2 regions of the Streptomyces sp. NPDC043685 genome follow, and region 1 is predicted to be linked to the other one. Evidence: riboswitches for the same ligand, from Rfam matches in the RefSeq annotation. Region 1 holds a riboswitch; the other holds the start of a gene.
The links. Region 1 has a riboswitch for thiamine pyrophosphate ahead of thiO (glycine oxidase ThiO). Riboswitches for the same ligand answer to the same signal wherever they lie in the genome.

Region 2: another riboswitch for thiamine pyrophosphate. It lies ahead of AC0665_RS33590 (thiamine ABC transporter substrate-binding protein); the one in region 1 lies ahead of thiO (glycine oxidase ThiO).

Annotation. Positions count from the first base shown of each region.
Region 1 covers NZ_JBWKCH010000008.1:410,160-417,660, forward strand. Annotated here, with positions in the region: gene AC0665_RS27280 (phytoene desaturase family protein) at 1-393, shown strand, start outside; gene AC0665_RS27285 (SCO2102 family sporulation regulator) at 422-1,345, opposite strand; gene metF (methylenetetrahydrofolate reductase [NAD(P)H]) at 1,402-2,325, opposite strand; gene thiE (thiamine phosphate synthase) at 2,421-3,083, opposite strand; gene AC0665_RS27300 (Rv2175c family DNA-binding protein) at 3,364-3,729, opposite strand; gene AC0665_RS27305 (NAD(P)/FAD-dependent oxidoreductase) at 3,841-5,082, opposite strand; gene AC0665_RS27310 (avidin-fold protein) at 5,115-5,465, opposite strand; TPP riboswitch at 5,518-5,629, shown strand; gene thiO (glycine oxidase ThiO) at 5,627-6,799, shown strand; gene thiS (sulfur carrier protein ThiS) at 6,796-6,996, shown strand; gene AC0665_RS27325 (thiazole synthase) at 6,999-7,501, shown strand, end outside.
Region 2 covers NZ_JBWKCH010000012.1:200,132-207,632, reverse strand. Annotated here, with positions in the region: gene AC0665_RS33610 (LAETG motif-containing sortase-dependent surface protein) at 1-185, shown strand, start outside; gene AC0665_RS33605 (maleylpyruvate isomerase family mycothiol-dependent enzyme) at 244-1,044, opposite strand; gene AC0665_RS33600 (ABC transporter ATP-binding protein) at 1,070-2,089, opposite strand; gene AC0665_RS33595 (ABC transporter permease) at 2,089-3,753, opposite strand; gene AC0665_RS33590 (thiamine ABC transporter substrate-binding protein) at 3,729-4,766, opposite strand; TPP riboswitch at 4,891-4,997, opposite strand; gene rlmN (dual-specificity RNA methyltransferase RlmN) at 5,037-6,143, opposite strand; gene AC0665_RS33580 (hypothetical protein) at 6,718-6,858, shown strand; gene AC0665_RS33575 (SRPBCC family protein) at 6,891-7,340, opposite strand; gene AC0665_RS33570 (phosphatidate cytidylyltransferase) at 7,457-7,501, opposite strand, start outside.

The DNA.
Region 1 (7,501 bases):
GACCACGAGGCGGTCACCCTCACGACGGTGGTGCCCGCGCGGGTCGACCGGCCCCAGGCCGACCTAGCCGATCTCACCGACCTCGCCGACCGGCTGCTCACCGTCGCCGAACGCGCCGTGCCCGGCCTGCGCGACCGGCTGCTCTGGCACGAGGTGCGCACTCCGGCCGACATCGCGGACGCGACGGGAGCGGAGGGCGGGGCGGTCCCCGCGCCGGCCCTGGCGGCGGCCGGCGGACGGCTGCTGCACCCGTCCAACGGCACGCGGGTGCCCGGCCTGTTCACGGTGGGCGGCTGGGCCCACCCCGGCGGCGGACTGCCGCACGCGGGCATGTCGGGTGCCCTGGTCGCCGGACTGATCGTGGAGGGCCCGGAGTTCCGCGGCTCGCAGTGAGCACACCCTCCCCGGCGGGGTCCGGGCCTCAGAAACGGTACTGCTCGTCGAAGCCGTTCCCCTGCGGCTGCTGACCGCCGCCCTGGTAGGGGTAGTGCTGCTCGGGCGGCAGCTCCTGCCCGTACTCGTCGGTGTTGCGCTGCTGCGGCACCCACACCCCGCCGGGCGGGGTCTCGCCGGTGTGGCTGCCGGCGTACTGGTCCTGCCCGTAGGCCTGCTGACCGTAGTACTGCTGGTCGCCGTACGAGGTGTCGTAGGAGGGCTGGCCGTAGTGGGACGAGCCGATGTACGGGTCGGAGTAGGCGGCGTACTGCTGCTGGCCGGTGGCGTCGTAGCCCTGCTGTCCGTAGCCGGAGGAGTCGTAGGCGTAGGACTGGTCGGCGTACGGGTCGTGGGCCTGCTGCCCGGCGTCCTGGTAACCGTGGCCGTAGACGCCGTAGGAGCCGGTGTCCTCGGGCACGGGCTGCGGCTCGTAGACGGCGGTGGTCTCCGCGGACGTCGGCTGGTGGAGGGGGCGGGCGGGGGTGAAGACGTCGTCCCGGTCGTAGTCGTCGTCCTGGGCGTGGGCGGCGGGGTCGGGGCGGTAGGCGCCGGCCTCGTCGTCGTAGCCGCCCTCGGCCTCCAGGCCTGAGACCTCCAGGGTCGGCTCCTGACGGCCGCGCTCACTGCGGCGGCGCTTGCTGCTGCCGCCGAGCGCGGGCGCGTTCATCGCCCAGCCGGACGCGAAGCCGCTGCGGAACGACAGGGTGACGTAGGTCTGCCCGACCGCGAAGGCGGCGGCGCCCAGTCCGATCACGACGACCGACGGGATCAGGACACCGACGACGACACCGAGGAACCCGGCGAAGGCCAGCAGCCGCCAGCGCAACCGCGCCTTGTACTGCAGCAGCACCTCGCCCAGCAGCCACAGCGCGACGATGCCGAACGCGATGTAGAGGACCGCCCAGCCCATGTACGCCCCTCTCCCAGTGGCCGTTACGCAGTGTGTCGTATACCGGTGCGAACGGTCTAGGCCTGCGATGAGTGGTGCAGGCCCAGGTTCTCGTAGATCTCCAGTGTCGCGGTGGAGTTGTTGAGCGTGATGAAGTGCAGGCCGGGCACGCCCTCGGCGAGCAGCCGCGCACAGAACTCCGTGGCGAATTCGATCCCAATGGAGCGTACAGCGGCCGGATCGTCTTGTGCTGTGAGGATCCGCTCTTTCAGGGCGGAAGGGAACGCGGCGTTGGTGAGGGACCCGATCCGCTCCAGCGTCTTCACGCTCGCGATCGGCATGACCTCGGGAATGATCGGGGTGTCGCAGCCGGCGGCGGAGACCCGGTCACGCAGGCGCAGGTAGTCCTCGGGCTGGAAGAACATCTGCGTGATGGCGTAGTCCGCGCCCGCCCGGCACTTGTCGACGAAGTGGCGGACGTCGGTGTCCCAGTCGGCGGAGCGCGGGTGCATCGCCGGGAAGGCGGCGACGCCGACGCAGAAGTCGCCGGACGCCTTGATCAGCTCGACGAGTTCGGCGGCGTAGGCGAGGCCCCGGGGGTGCGGCACCCACTCGCCCATCGGGTCGCCGGGCGGGTCGCCGCGCAGGGCGAGCATGTTGCGGATCCCGGCGTCGGCGTACTGGCCGATGATGTTGCGCAGGTCGGCCACCGAGTGGTCGACCGCGGTGAGGTGGGCGATCGGGGTGAGGGTGGTGTCGGAGGCGATCGCCTCGGTCGCCTTGACCGTGCCCGCGCGGGTGGAACCGCCCGCGCCGTACGTCACGGAGACGAAGTCGGGTGCCACCGCCTCGACCCGGCGCAGCGCGTTCCACAGGTTCCGCTCGCCCTTCGGGGTCTTGGGGGCGTAGAACTCGAAGGAGTACGTCGTTTTGCCGGCCGCGAGCATGTCGCGGACGGTGCGCGCGTGGTCCGATCTGATGGATGCGGTGCCGAGGGCCATACCGGCAGGTTAGCCAGGGGCGGTCGGTCCCCCAACCGAGGGCCGCGATTTGTCTGGATTGTCCACTTGTTGTCCATCCCTTGGACAGACGGTCGTCACTGCGCCGCCCGCAGCCGCGCGGCGAACTCCGCCGCCGCGGCCCCCGGGTCACCGGCCTCGGTGATCGCCCGTACGACGACGACACGCCGGGCGCCCGCCTCCAGCACCTGGTCGAGATTGCCGAGGTCGATGCCGCCGATGGCGAACCAGGGGCGGTCGGTACCCAGGGCGGCGGTGTTCCGGACGAGGTCCAGGCCCGGGGCGTGGCGGCCGGGCTTGGTGGGGGTGGGCCAGCACGGGCCGGTGCAGAAGTAGTCGACGCCCTGCTGGACGGCGGCCGCGGCGGCCTCCGGCTCGGCGTGGGTGGAGCGGCCGATCAGGACGTCGTCGCCGAGGAGGGCGCGGGCCGCGGGGACCGGGAGGTCGCCCTGGCCGAGGTGCAGGACGTCGGCGCCGGCGGCGTGGGCGACGTCCGCGCGGTCGTTGACCGCGAGCAGCTTGCCGTGCCGGGCGCTGGCATCGGCGAAGACGGCCAGGTGCTCCAGCTCCTCGCCCGCCTCCATGCCCTTGTCGCGCAACTGCACGATGTCGACCCCGCCGCTCAGCACGGCGTCGAGGAACTCCCCGAGGTCGCCCTGCCGCTTGCGCGCGTCGGTGCACAGGTAGAGCCGGGCGTCGGCGAGCTGGGCCCGTGCGGTGGCGGCGGCGGTGCCGGTCATGCGTGTCCCCCAGGGTGTCGGTGGCGTGGCGGACCCGATGGGTCCGTACGCCCGTCGGCGGCGTGCGGGTGCGCCCGCGCGGGTCCGGCGGCGCGGACACGGCCCGTGCCGTCCGGCGCGGGTCCGCGCGAACGCCTCGGGCACCTTACGCCTGCCCCGGGCCGCCACCGCCCCGGGCGCTCCCGGGCCGTGGCCCCACGGCCACGGCCCTCAGGTGGGGCGGTTGTTCAGGCCCGGCTCCGCAGGCGCGGCGCCGGGCGGTTGTCCCGTCGCGGCCGGGTCAGACCGCGAGCGCCTGGGCGCGGCGCTTCACCTCCGTGCCGCGATTCTCGCTGAGTGCCTGCGCGGGCGTGCCGGGCAGGCTGGGGTCCGGGGTGAAGAGCCACTCCAGCATCTCTTCGTCCGTGAAGCCGTCGTCCCGCAGGAGCGTCAAGGTCCCGGACAGGCCCTTGACGACCTTGTCCCCGTCGATGAAGGCGGCGGGGACGTGCAGCGCGCGGTTCTCACCCCGGCGTACGGCGATGAGCTGGCCGTCCTTGACCAGCTGCCGCACACGCGTCACCTCGACGCCGAGCTGTTCGGCGATGTCGGGGAGGGTGAGCCAGGCGGGGACGAGAGCATCGATCTTTGCGTCAATCTCGGTCACGGAAACAAGCCTGCCATTCGCCACCGACAGTCGGAAGTCGGCCCCGTCCACCTGGGCGGACGCGCCGGGCCCGGCAGCGCCGCCCGGCCCCCCTCGCGACGGCCCCGGGCCTTAAGCCGTCGCCGCCTTCAGGGGCCTGGCCGGATCCGCCAGCAGCCCCGGGTTCATCGGTGTGCCCGCCTCGATCAGGCGGCGGCCCTGGGCGAGGTCCCGGGGCCGGCCGACCGCCAGCAGCGCGACCAGCCGCTCACCGCGCAGCCAGCACACCGTCCAGGCCGGTCCGGAGGGGTCGCCCCGCCACAGGGTGGTGTCCGCGGCCGCGTGGTGCCCGGCGTACTGGACGAACCGCCCGAACTGCTCGGACCAGAAGTACGGCACCGGGTCGTAGACAGCCGGTGGCTCCCCCGAGGCCCGGCCCACGATGTTCACGGCGACCGTGCGCGGCCCCTGGAGGGCGTTGTCCCAGTGGTGGATCAGCAGGCGCTCGCCGTAGCGCCCGGAGGGGAAGGAGGCGCAGTCACCGACCGCGTACACGTCCGGCACGGACGTGCGCAGGTGCTCGTCGGCCACGATCTCGGCGTGGGCGCCGAGCTCCACGCCGGAGCCGGCCAGCCAGGCCGTCGCGGGGCGGGCGCCGATGCCGACGACGACCGCGCCCGCCGGCAGCCGCGAGCCGTCGTCGAGGAACACCGCGCCGGGCTCGACGCGCTCCACGCGCGCGTGCGTCCGCAGAACCGCGCCCGCGTCGGCGTACCAGCCGGTCATGGGGGCCGCGACCTCGGCGGGCAGCGCCCCGGTGAGCGGGCGTCCGGCGGCCTCCACGACGGTCACCGCGCAGCCCGCCTCGAGCGCGGCCGTGGCGAACTCCGCGCCGATCCAGCCCGCGCCGACCACCACGATGTCGTGCCGGCGGGCCAGCACCGGCCGCAGCCGCTCGGCGTCGTCCAGGGTGCGCAGCAGATGCACGCCCGGCACGCCCTCCGTGCCGGGCAGCCGGACCGGTTCGGCGCCGGTCGCCACGACCAGGACGTCGTAGGGCACCGGCCCGTCCTCGGTGTCCAGTTCGTGGTCGGCCGCGCGCAGGCCCAGCACCTCGCAGCCGAGCCGCAGTTCGATGCCGAGGGCCTCGAAGTCGACGTCGAAGGCGGAGCCCTCGGACTTGCCGAGTAGGACGGCCTTCGACAACGGGGGCCGGTCGTAGGGCTGGTGGGGCTCGGCGCCGATGAGGATCACGTCGCCGGTGAAGCCCTGCTCGCGCAGCGCGACGGCGGTCTGCACCCCGGCCATGCCCGCGCCCGCCACGACCACGCGCCGTGGCGCGGACGACCCTGGTTCCTGCGTCTGCTCGCTCACCTGATCACCATAGACACCTGACGGATGGTCAGTCAGTGCTCATGCGCCGTGACCTGCTCCACAACGCTCGTGCCCTTGCCCCGCCGGGACTCCCACTCCCAGGTCTCCTCCAGCCGCACCCGCCCGTCGGGCAGGTCCACGACCGTCGAGACGCAGTGCCCCGAGGAGGTGGTGCCGTCCCGGCCCAGCTGGACGTACCGGAAGTCCAGCCGGTCACCTTCCCGGGTACCCACGAGATGCCCTCGTACGACGTCGCCGCCCGTGTACTCGGCCCAGATCTCGCCCGCCCGCTCGTGGTACGTGAACCGGGTGCGGCTGCCCACCTGACCCGGTGCCTGGTCGGCGACCGGGGCCAGGACGAGACCGTCGAGGGATCGGGCCATGGGCGGAGGCTCCCTTACTGCGGGCTGCGGCATCGGGCTAGGGTGGCCAACGTAAAGCACTCGCGGGAGCCCGGACGCACCGGGCTGAGAGGGAGGCTGGCGGCCTCCGACCGTACGAACCTGATCCGGGTCATGCCGGCGAAGGGAGGGGCTGGACGCCCATGTCGCCTACGTCCACATCGTCAGACGTCCTGGTCATCGGGGGCGGGATCATCGGCCTGGTGACGGCCTGGCGGGCCGCGCAACGCGGTCTCGCCACCGCCGTCGTGGACCCCGAGCCGGGCGGCGGAGCCGCACAGGTGGCGGCCGGCATGCTGGCCGCCGTCACGGAACTGCACTACGGCGAGCAGACCCTGCTCGGCCTGAACCTCGCCTCCGCCCGGCGCTACCCGGATTTCGCCGCCGAGCTCACCGAGCTGACCGGCCGGGACCTCGGCTACCGCCGCTGCGGCACGCTCGCCGTGGCCCTGGACGCCGACGACCGGGCCCACCTGCGTGAACTGCACGTCCTGCAACAGCAGTCGGGCCTGGAGTCGCAGTGGCTGTCGGGGCGCGAGTGCCGGCGTCTGGAGCCGATGCTCGCGCCGGGTGTGCGCGGCGGGCTGCGGGTCGACGGCGATCACCAGATCGATCCGCGGCGGCTGGCCGGGGCCCTGGTGGCGGCCTGCGAGCGCACGGGCGTGGTCTTCCACCGGACGTGGGCGGAGCGGCTGACCGTCGTACGGGAGCGGGCCACGGGTGTCGTCCTGGCCGACGGGACCGAGGCGGCCGCCGGGCAGGTGGTGCTCGCCGGGGGCAGCCTGAGCGGGCGGCTCGCCGGCGTCCCGCAGGACGTGCTGCCGCCGGTGCGCCCGGTGAAGGGACAGGTCCTGCGGCTGACCATGCCGCACCGGCACGGGCCGTTCCTGAGCCGGACCGTGCGCGCGGTGGTGCGCGGCAGCCACGTCTACCTGGTGCCGCGCACGAGCGGCGAACTCGTCATCGGGGCCACCAGCGAGGAAATGGGCTGGGACACCACCGTGACCGCGGGCGGCGTGTACGAGCTGCTGCGGGACGCGCACGAACTGGTGCCGGGCATCACCGAGCTGCCGCTCACCGAGACCCGGGCCGGGCTGCGTCCCGCTTCCCCCGACAACGCGCCCCTGCTCGGCCCGACCGGCCTGGAGGGCCTGCTGCTGGCCACCGGGCACTACCGCAACGGCGTCCTGCTCACGCCCGTGACCGGCGACGCCCTGGCGCACGTCCTGGCGACGGGTGAACTCCCCGAGGAGGCCCGGCCCTTCACGCCGAAGCGCTTCAGTCCCGCCACCGCACTCACGGAGCAGCCCGCATGAACATCTCCGTCAACGGCGAGCCCCGGGACGTCCGGCCCGGCACGGCTCTCGACACCGTCGTGAGGTCGCTCACCGCCTCGCCCTCGGGCGTGGCCGCCGCCCTCAACGAGATGGTCGTCCCGCGCGCGCAGTGGCCCTCCACGCCCCTGGCCGAGGGAGACCGCGTGGAAGTCCTCACCGCCGTCCAAGGAGGCTGACCATGGCCGACGATCCGTTCGTCCTCGCAGGCACGTCCTTCACCTCCCGCCTGATCATGGGCACGGGCGGGGCGCCCAGCCTCGATGTGCTGGAGCGGTCGCTGGTGGCGTCCGGGACGGAGCTGACCACGGTCGCGATGCGCCGGGTGAACGCCTCGGTGCACGGCTCGGTGCTGTCCGTGCTGGACCGGCTCGGCATCCGGGTGCTGCCCAACACGGCGGGCTGCTTCACGGCCGGGGAGGCCGTCCTCACGGCCCGCCTGGCGCGCGAGGCCCTCGGCACCGACCTGATCAAGCTGGAGGTCATCGCCGACGAGCGCACCCTGCTGCCGGATCCGATCGAGCTGCTGGACGCGGCCGAGACCCTGGTCGACGACGGGTTCACGGTGCTGCCGTACACCAACGACGACCCGGTGCTCGCGCGGAAGCTGGAGGACGTGGGCTGCGCGGCGATCATGCCGCTCGGCTCCCCTATCGGCTCCGGGCTCGGGATCCGCAACCCGCA
Region 2 (7,501 bases), on a different contig from region 1:
CGGAGAGCCAGAGCTCCTCGCCGGCGGGTAACGCGCCCGCCCCGGCCGGTGACTCCAACCTCGCCGAGACCGGTGCCGACTCCAACACCGGCCTCATCGCCGGCATCGCGGCGGCCCTGGTCGTCGTCGGTGGCGGTGCGGTGTTCTTCGGCATGCGCCGTCGCGGGGCCAACAGCGACAGCTGACGCCCCCGCACACCCTGACGTGGCCCGTCCCCCGACCGGGGGCGGGCCACGTCGCGTCTCATCCGAACGTCGCCCGCCGCAGCCAGAACTCCAGCAGCTCCCGCTCGCCCAGCACCTCCAACTCCGGTGCGTCCAGCGGCAGCCGGCGGTAGAACGCCAGCAGGACGGAGGTGAGCGGTCCGCGCAGGGCGACCGTGGCCTTCTCGTGGCCCCGGCGCCAGGTGACACCGTCCTCGGTGAGTTCGATCAGCCACTCGGCGTCCAGCCCCGGGCGGGTGTCGGTGGCGTGCAGGTGGATGCTGCGGCCCGGGCCGCGCAGTTCAGCGGCCGTGTCGTGCGGCTGCGTCCGCTGCACGTACTGCACGATCTGGAGCCACTCGTCTATCGCGTCGACGGCGATCTCGGGTGCGACCTCGTACGGCAGTCCGGCCGCCAGCGTGGCGTCCGCGCGGTGCACGGTGATCTCGTGGGTCATCCGGCGGGCCCAGAACCCGGCGGTGAGCACCCCGGCCCAGCCCCACACCGTGGTGTCCGGGCCCGCCTCCCGCAGGGTGGCGACGACCTGCTCGCCCGCCTCCGCCAGCCAGGCGTCCAGCGCCGCGGCGTCCCCCCGCGTCCCGGGCCCGTCCACAGCCGGCACAAGCTCCACCGGCACCTCCTCCTGGGCCCGGGTGCGCACCAGGAGTTCCACCCAGCGCAGGGCGCCGCCCAGGTGCCGTACGAGGTCCTCCAGCGACCAGTCAGGGCAGGTCGGCACCGTGGCGGACAGGTCGGCACCCGAGGTCACCACCGACCTCAACTGGCGGACCTGGTGGGCGATTTCGTCGCAGTAGCGGTCGTGAGAGAGCAGCAGCGTCATGCCCCGCACCCTAGGCCGCGGCCGATCAGCCGAGCACCACGATTTCGGCCGCGTCGAACTCCATCCCGACCTCGTCCCCCGGCTCCGGGGCGTCCCGCAGCGCGCACGCCGCCTCCAGACGGGGGGCGTCCTGGGGCTGGAGGTGGACGGCCACGTGGGTGCCCTTGAAGGTGCGCGCGGTCACCGTGCAGCGCAGTCCCGAGCCGGCGGGCACCAGGCGCACTCCGGCGGGGCGCACGAGCAGCGTGCGCGTGCCCTGCGGGGCCCCTTCGGGCACCGGCACCTTGCCCCACGGCGTGTCCGCGGCCTCCGCCCCGACCGTCGCCTCGACCACGTTCTCGAAGCCCAGGAAGCGGGCGACGAACGCGTCAGCGGGCCGTTGCCACACCTCAAGTGGCGTACCGGACTGGGCGATCCGCCCGTCCCGCATCACCACGACCCGGTCGGCCAGCGCGAAGGCCTCCCCCTGGTCGTGCGTCACGGCGAGCACCGTCGTGCCCAACCGGCCGAACAGCTCCTTCAGTTCGACGACCAGCCGCTCCCGCAGCGACCGGTCCAGCTGCCCCAGCGGCTCGTCCAGCATCAGCAGCCGGGGGCTCGGCGCCAGCGCCCGGGCCAGCGCCACCCGCTGCTGCTCCCCGCCGGACAGCGAGGCGACGGCCCGGCGGCCCGCGCCCGGCAGCCCCACCAGGTCCAGCAACTCCCGCACCCGCTCGGCCTGCCGCCGCTTCGCCTCACCGCGCATCCGCAGCCCGAAGGCCACGTTCGCGCCCACGTCCCGCTGCGGGAACAGCTGGTGGTCCTGGAACATCAGCCCGACACCGCGCCGGTGCGCCGGCACGCCCGCCTGGTCACGCCCGTCGAGCACCACCCGCCCCGCGTCGAGGGGCTGGAGCCCGGCCACCGCCCGCAGCAGGGTCGACTTGCCGCTGCCGCTGGGCCCGAGCACGCACACGACCTCGTGCTCCGCGACCTCCAGGTCGACGGCGTCCAGCACGGCACGCCCGCCGAAACGGACCGTCGCGCCCTCCAGGGCCAGCAGCATCAGAACTCCCCCGTCCGGTCCGTGCGCAGCCGCTCCAGCACCAGCAGGGCCACGGCGCACACCACCATCAGAATCGTCGAAAGGGCCATCGCCTGGCCGTAGTTGAGGTCCCCGGGCCGCCCCAGCAGCCGCGCCACGGCCACCGGCAGCGTCGGCCGGTCGGGCCGTGCGATGAACACCGTCGCGCCGAACTCCCCGAGGGACACGGCGAAGGCGAACCCGGCCGCGATCAGCAGCGCCCGCCGCACCATCGGCAGGTCCACCTCCCGCCACACCCGCCAGGGCGAGGCCCCCAGCACCGAGGCGGCCTCCCTCAGCCGCGTGTCCACGGCGCGCAGCACGGGCAGCATGGTGCGGACGACGAACGGCACCCCCACCAGCGCCTGGGCGAGCGGCACGAGGATCCACGAGGACCGCAGATCCAGCGGCGGCTCGTCGAGGGAGATCAGGAACCCGAAGCCGACGGTCACCGCGGACACCCCGAGCGGCAGCATCAGCAGCGCGTCGAAGCCGCGCACGAACCGCCCGGCGTCCCGGCGGGTGAGCGCCACCGCGGCGAGCCCGCCGATCACCACCGCGATGAGCGTGGCGGCGACCGCGTACGACAGGGAGTTGCCGATCGCCTCGATGGGCGGCACCAGGAACACTCCCCCGTCCTCACGGGTCAGCGCCCGGTAGTAGCCGAGGTCCGGCGCGCCCAGGGACCGCTGCACCAGCACGGCGAGCGGCAGCACGAGCAGCACGGCGACGGTGGCGAGCACCCCGCCCAGCAGTGCCCACTGCCCCGCGCCGCGTGGCCCGCGCGCGGTCACGGACGCGTCCACCAGCCGCAGCGCGGTCTCCCGCCGGCGCACGGTCCAGGCGTGCACCGCGAGGATCGCCCCCACCGCCACGAACTGGATCATGGTGAGTACGGCCGCGGTGGACAGGTCGAAGATCTCGGACGTCTGCCGGTAGATCTCCACCTCCAGGGTGGAGAACGTGGGCCCGCCGAGGATCTGCACGACACCGAACGAGGTGAACGTGAACAGGAAGACCATGAGCGCGGCGGCGGCCACGGCCGGGGCGAGGGCGGGCAGGGTGACCTGCCGCCAGGCCTTCAGCGGGGACGCCCCCAGCATCCGGGCGGCCTCCTCCTGCCGCGGGTCGAGCTGCGCCCAGAGTCCGCCGACGGTACGGACGACCACCGCGTAGTTGAAGAAGACGTGCGCGAGCAGGATCGCCCACACGGTGGTGTCCAGGCGCAGGCCCCACAGCTCGTCGAGCAGCCCGCCTCGCCCGACCAGCGCCAGGAACGCCGTGCCGACGACGACCGTCGGCAGCACGAACGGAACGGTCACAACCGCCCGCAGGACCTGCTTGCCGGGAAAGTCGAGGCGTGCGAAGACATAGGCGCCGGGCAGCGCCACGATCAGCGTGAGCGCGGTGGAGACGAGTGCCTGCCAGGTGGTGAACCACAGCACGTGCCGCACGTCGGACTGTGCCAGCACCTCCCCGATCCGCCCGAGGTGCCAGGTCCCGCCGGCCTTCAGACCGCGGGCGACGATCGCGGCGACGGGATAGGCGAAGAAGACGGCGAAGAACGCGACGGGCACGGCCAGGAGACCGAGCCGCGCCGCGCTCCCGCGCCTGGTGCGGACTACTTCAGTACGAGTGACGTCCACGACTTGACCCACTGGTCACGGTGGTCGGCGATCTTCGCCGGATCCATGGTCTCGGGGTCCTTCGCCTGCGGCCCGTACGTCACGAACTCCGGCGGCACCTGGGCGCCCTCGCGCACCGGGTACACGAACATGTTCATGGGCATGTCCTCCTGGAACCGCTTGCTGAGCAGGAAGTCCAGGAACGCCTTGCCGCCCTTGGCGTTCTTCGCGTTGGCGAGCAACCCGGCGTACTCGACCTGCCGGAAGCAGGTGCCCTCGGCGACGCCGGTCGGGGCGGTGCTCGGCTTCGGGTCGGCGAAGACGACCTCGGCGGGCGGCGAGGAGGCGTACGACACGACGAGCGGCCGGTCGCCCTTGGCCTTCTTGCCGCCGGCCGAGCCGGAGAACTCCTCGTTGTAGGCCTGCTCCCAGCCGTCGACGACCTTCACGCCGTTGGCCTTGAGCTTCTTCCAGTACCCCTCCCAGCCCTGGTCGCCGTACTTCGCGGCGGTGCCGAGCAGGAAGCCGAGGCCGGGTGAGGAGGCGGAGGCGTTCTCGGTCACCAGCAGGTTCCTGTACTGCGGCTTGACGAGATCGTCGAAGCTCCGCGGCGGCTGCAGCTTGTGATCGGCGAAGTACTTCTTGTCGTAGTTGACGCAGATGTCGCCGGTGTCGACGGGCGTGACCCGGTGCTTGCCCTGGTCGACCCGGTACGCGGCCTTGACCTGCTCCGACCCCTTCGCCTCGTACGACTGGAACAGCCCGTTGTCGAGAGCTCGCGAGAGCAGGGTGTTGTCGACGCCGAAGAAGACGTCGCCCTGCGGGTTGTCCTTGGTCAGGATGGCCTTGTTGACGGCCTGCCCGGCGTCGCCGTCCTTCAGCACCCGGACCTTGTAGCCGGACTGCTTCTCGAAGGCGGCGATGACGTCCTTGGACGCGGCCCACGAGTCGTGGCTGACGAGCGTGACGGTCTTGGAGTCGCCGGACCCCTGACCGCCGTCGGACGACCCGCACGCGGCGAGCGTGCCGGCCATGCCCAGCCCGACGACCGCCGCCGTCAGCCGCTTTGCGTTGATGCTCACTGGATTCCTCCTGGAGTGACCAGGAGAAGACGCGGCCCTGCCCGGGACTTACGGGGTCCCGGGCAGGGCGCAACAGCTCGAGTGGTGACCGATCTCCCTACCCAGAATGACCTGGGCCAGGTTCGGAGGGTCTGCGGCCGTGTGCCGCACTCTCAGCGCTGTGGCGCTCCCCTGTCGGAATGTGCAGATGTCGAATATGCAGGTGTGCTTACGACGGTCAGACTACCGTTCGGTGGCCGCGAGCTGACCACACGCCCCGTCGATCTCCTGACCACGGGTGTCCCGGATCGTCACCGGCACACCATGGGCGGCGATGGCCTCCACGAAGGCCTTCTCGTCCTCGGGCCGGGAGGCGGTCCACTTGGACCCGGGGGTCGGGTTCAGCGGGATCAGGTTGACGTGCACCGGCCTGCCCTTGAGCATCCTGCCGAGACGGTCACCGCGCCAGGCCTGGTCGTTGATGTCCCTGATCAGCGCGTACTCGATCGACAGCCGGCGGCCCGACTTGGCGCTGTACTCGAAGCCGGCGTCCAGCACCTCGCGGACCTTCCAGCGGGTGTTGACCGGGACGAGGGTGTCGCGCAGCTCGTCGTCGGGGGCGTGCAGCGAGATGGCGAGGCGGCACTTGAAGCCCTCGTCGGAGAACCGGTGGATGGCCGGGACGAGCCCGACCGTCGAGACGGTGATGCCGCGCTGGGAGAGACCCACCCCGTCGGGCTCGGGGTCGGTGAGCCGCCGGATGGCACCGGCGACCCGGTTGTAGTTGGCGAGCGGCTCGCCCATGCCCATGAAGACGATGTTGCTGAGCCGCGCAGGACCCCCGGGCACCTCTCCGTCCCTGAGGGCGCGCATGCCGTCCACGATCTGGTGCACGATCTCGGCGGTGGACAGATTCCGGTCCAGCCCAGCCTGCCCGGTGGCACAGAACGGGCAGTTCATCCCGCACCCGGCCTGCGAGCTGATGCACATGGTCACCCGGTCCGGGTAGCGCATCAGCACGGACTCGACGAGCGTCCCGTCGAACAGCCGCCACAGCGTCTTGCGGGTGGTGCCCTCGTCGGTCGACAGATGCCGCACGACGGTCATCAGCTCGGGCAGCAGCGCCTCCCGCAGCCGCTCCCGGGACCCGGCGGGGATGTCGGTCCACTGCTCCGGATCATGCGCGTACCGCGCGAAGTAGTGCTGCGAGAGCTGCTTGGCACGAAACGGCTTCTCCCCGACCGCGACGACGGCCTCCTTGCGCTCGGCGGGAGTGAGATCGGCGAGATGCCGCGGCGGCTTCTTGGCTCCGCGGGGGGCTACGAAAGTGAGTTCTCCGGGCTTCGGCATAACCCTCCCAGTGTCGCAGATCAACTCGGGGAGCCCAGGCCGGAGTGGGGTGGGGGTGGTCACCCGTGGGTGCCGGCTGGGAGCGTTGGTCGACCTCGGACGGCCCAGGGACGGCCCCAGGTGGCTCGGCGAGGTACAGCACCTTGTCGCCCTCGGCCTCGTTCGGACCCCTCGACCGCGAGCAGACGCCCGATGCTCTTGCTGAACCTCTCGGACGGCCGGGTGCAGCGGAGACTCGTACCCACCGGGGATCTCCCGATACTCGTTGTATGTGGGTTCCACCATCAGGGCCCGCCCTGCGGCCTAAAAAAGCGCACCCGCTGCCAAGCGGGGATGCGCCATCTTCGCTTCCTGTGCGTCCACTGCCATGCAGCCGAGAGCACCGGGCTCCGATTCGGCTGACCAGCACACCGGCAGCACACAACCGACCCTGCTAGCCGCAACCAGGGGCACTGAGCGGTACCGTCTCCCCCTCCCCCGATCACCGTGCAGCGACGCACACACGACCCTCCCGACGGAACCGGGTGTTCCGGCCCACCACCCCGGGCACGCGCCGGCAATGACAGCCTTCAGCGTGGCATCGGTACACCTGGCGGAGCGTTGGCAAGGCCCCCCGTGGTTCAAGTGGGCCTTCCTGGGGGTGTGGGCCCTCTGCGGGATGTTCGTGCTGTTCAAGCTGCGGCAGAACGGCTGGAAGTTCCCCCGGCGGCGCTGAGCCGTGCCGCCGCCGGGAGACACGGCGCCGTGCTATCCGCCCGGGTGCTCCAGTCGGTCCTTGAGGAGCTGCTCGTTGCGCGGGAGCTCCTTGCGGACCTGCGAGCGTACGACGAGGGGGACCAGGACCTTGCCCATGCCGTGGCCCTCCAGGTCGATGTCGATCGTGACGTGCGAGCGGCGGCCCTCGTCGTAGGGCTCGACCTCGCCGTGCACCTGGGCCCGGACGGGTCCGTCGACGCCGCGCATGCCCCAGCTGCGGGGCGGGTCGTACTCGGTGACCTCCATGGTCATCGGCATCACACGGCTGCCGACGTGCCGGGTCACTCGGACCTTGGTGCCCACCCCGACCGGCCCTTCGTCGAGGCGCTCCGCCGACACGGCGCTCAGCTGCCACTCCGGCATGCGCGGGGCGTCCATGACGTACTGGTAGACCTCCTCGGGGCGGCGGTCGACGTCGATGCTCTCTCGGATGATGGCCATGATGGCCTCCTTTGGGAGGTACATCTGCATCGTCCCACTTGGTCCCCCGGGCGTCTCCCCGGACGGCAGCGAGCCCCTGCCCGGCGGGGCAGGGGCTCGTCGAGCAGGCAGACGGCTCAGCCGGATCCCACGAACAGCACGAGCAGCAGCCACACCACCGG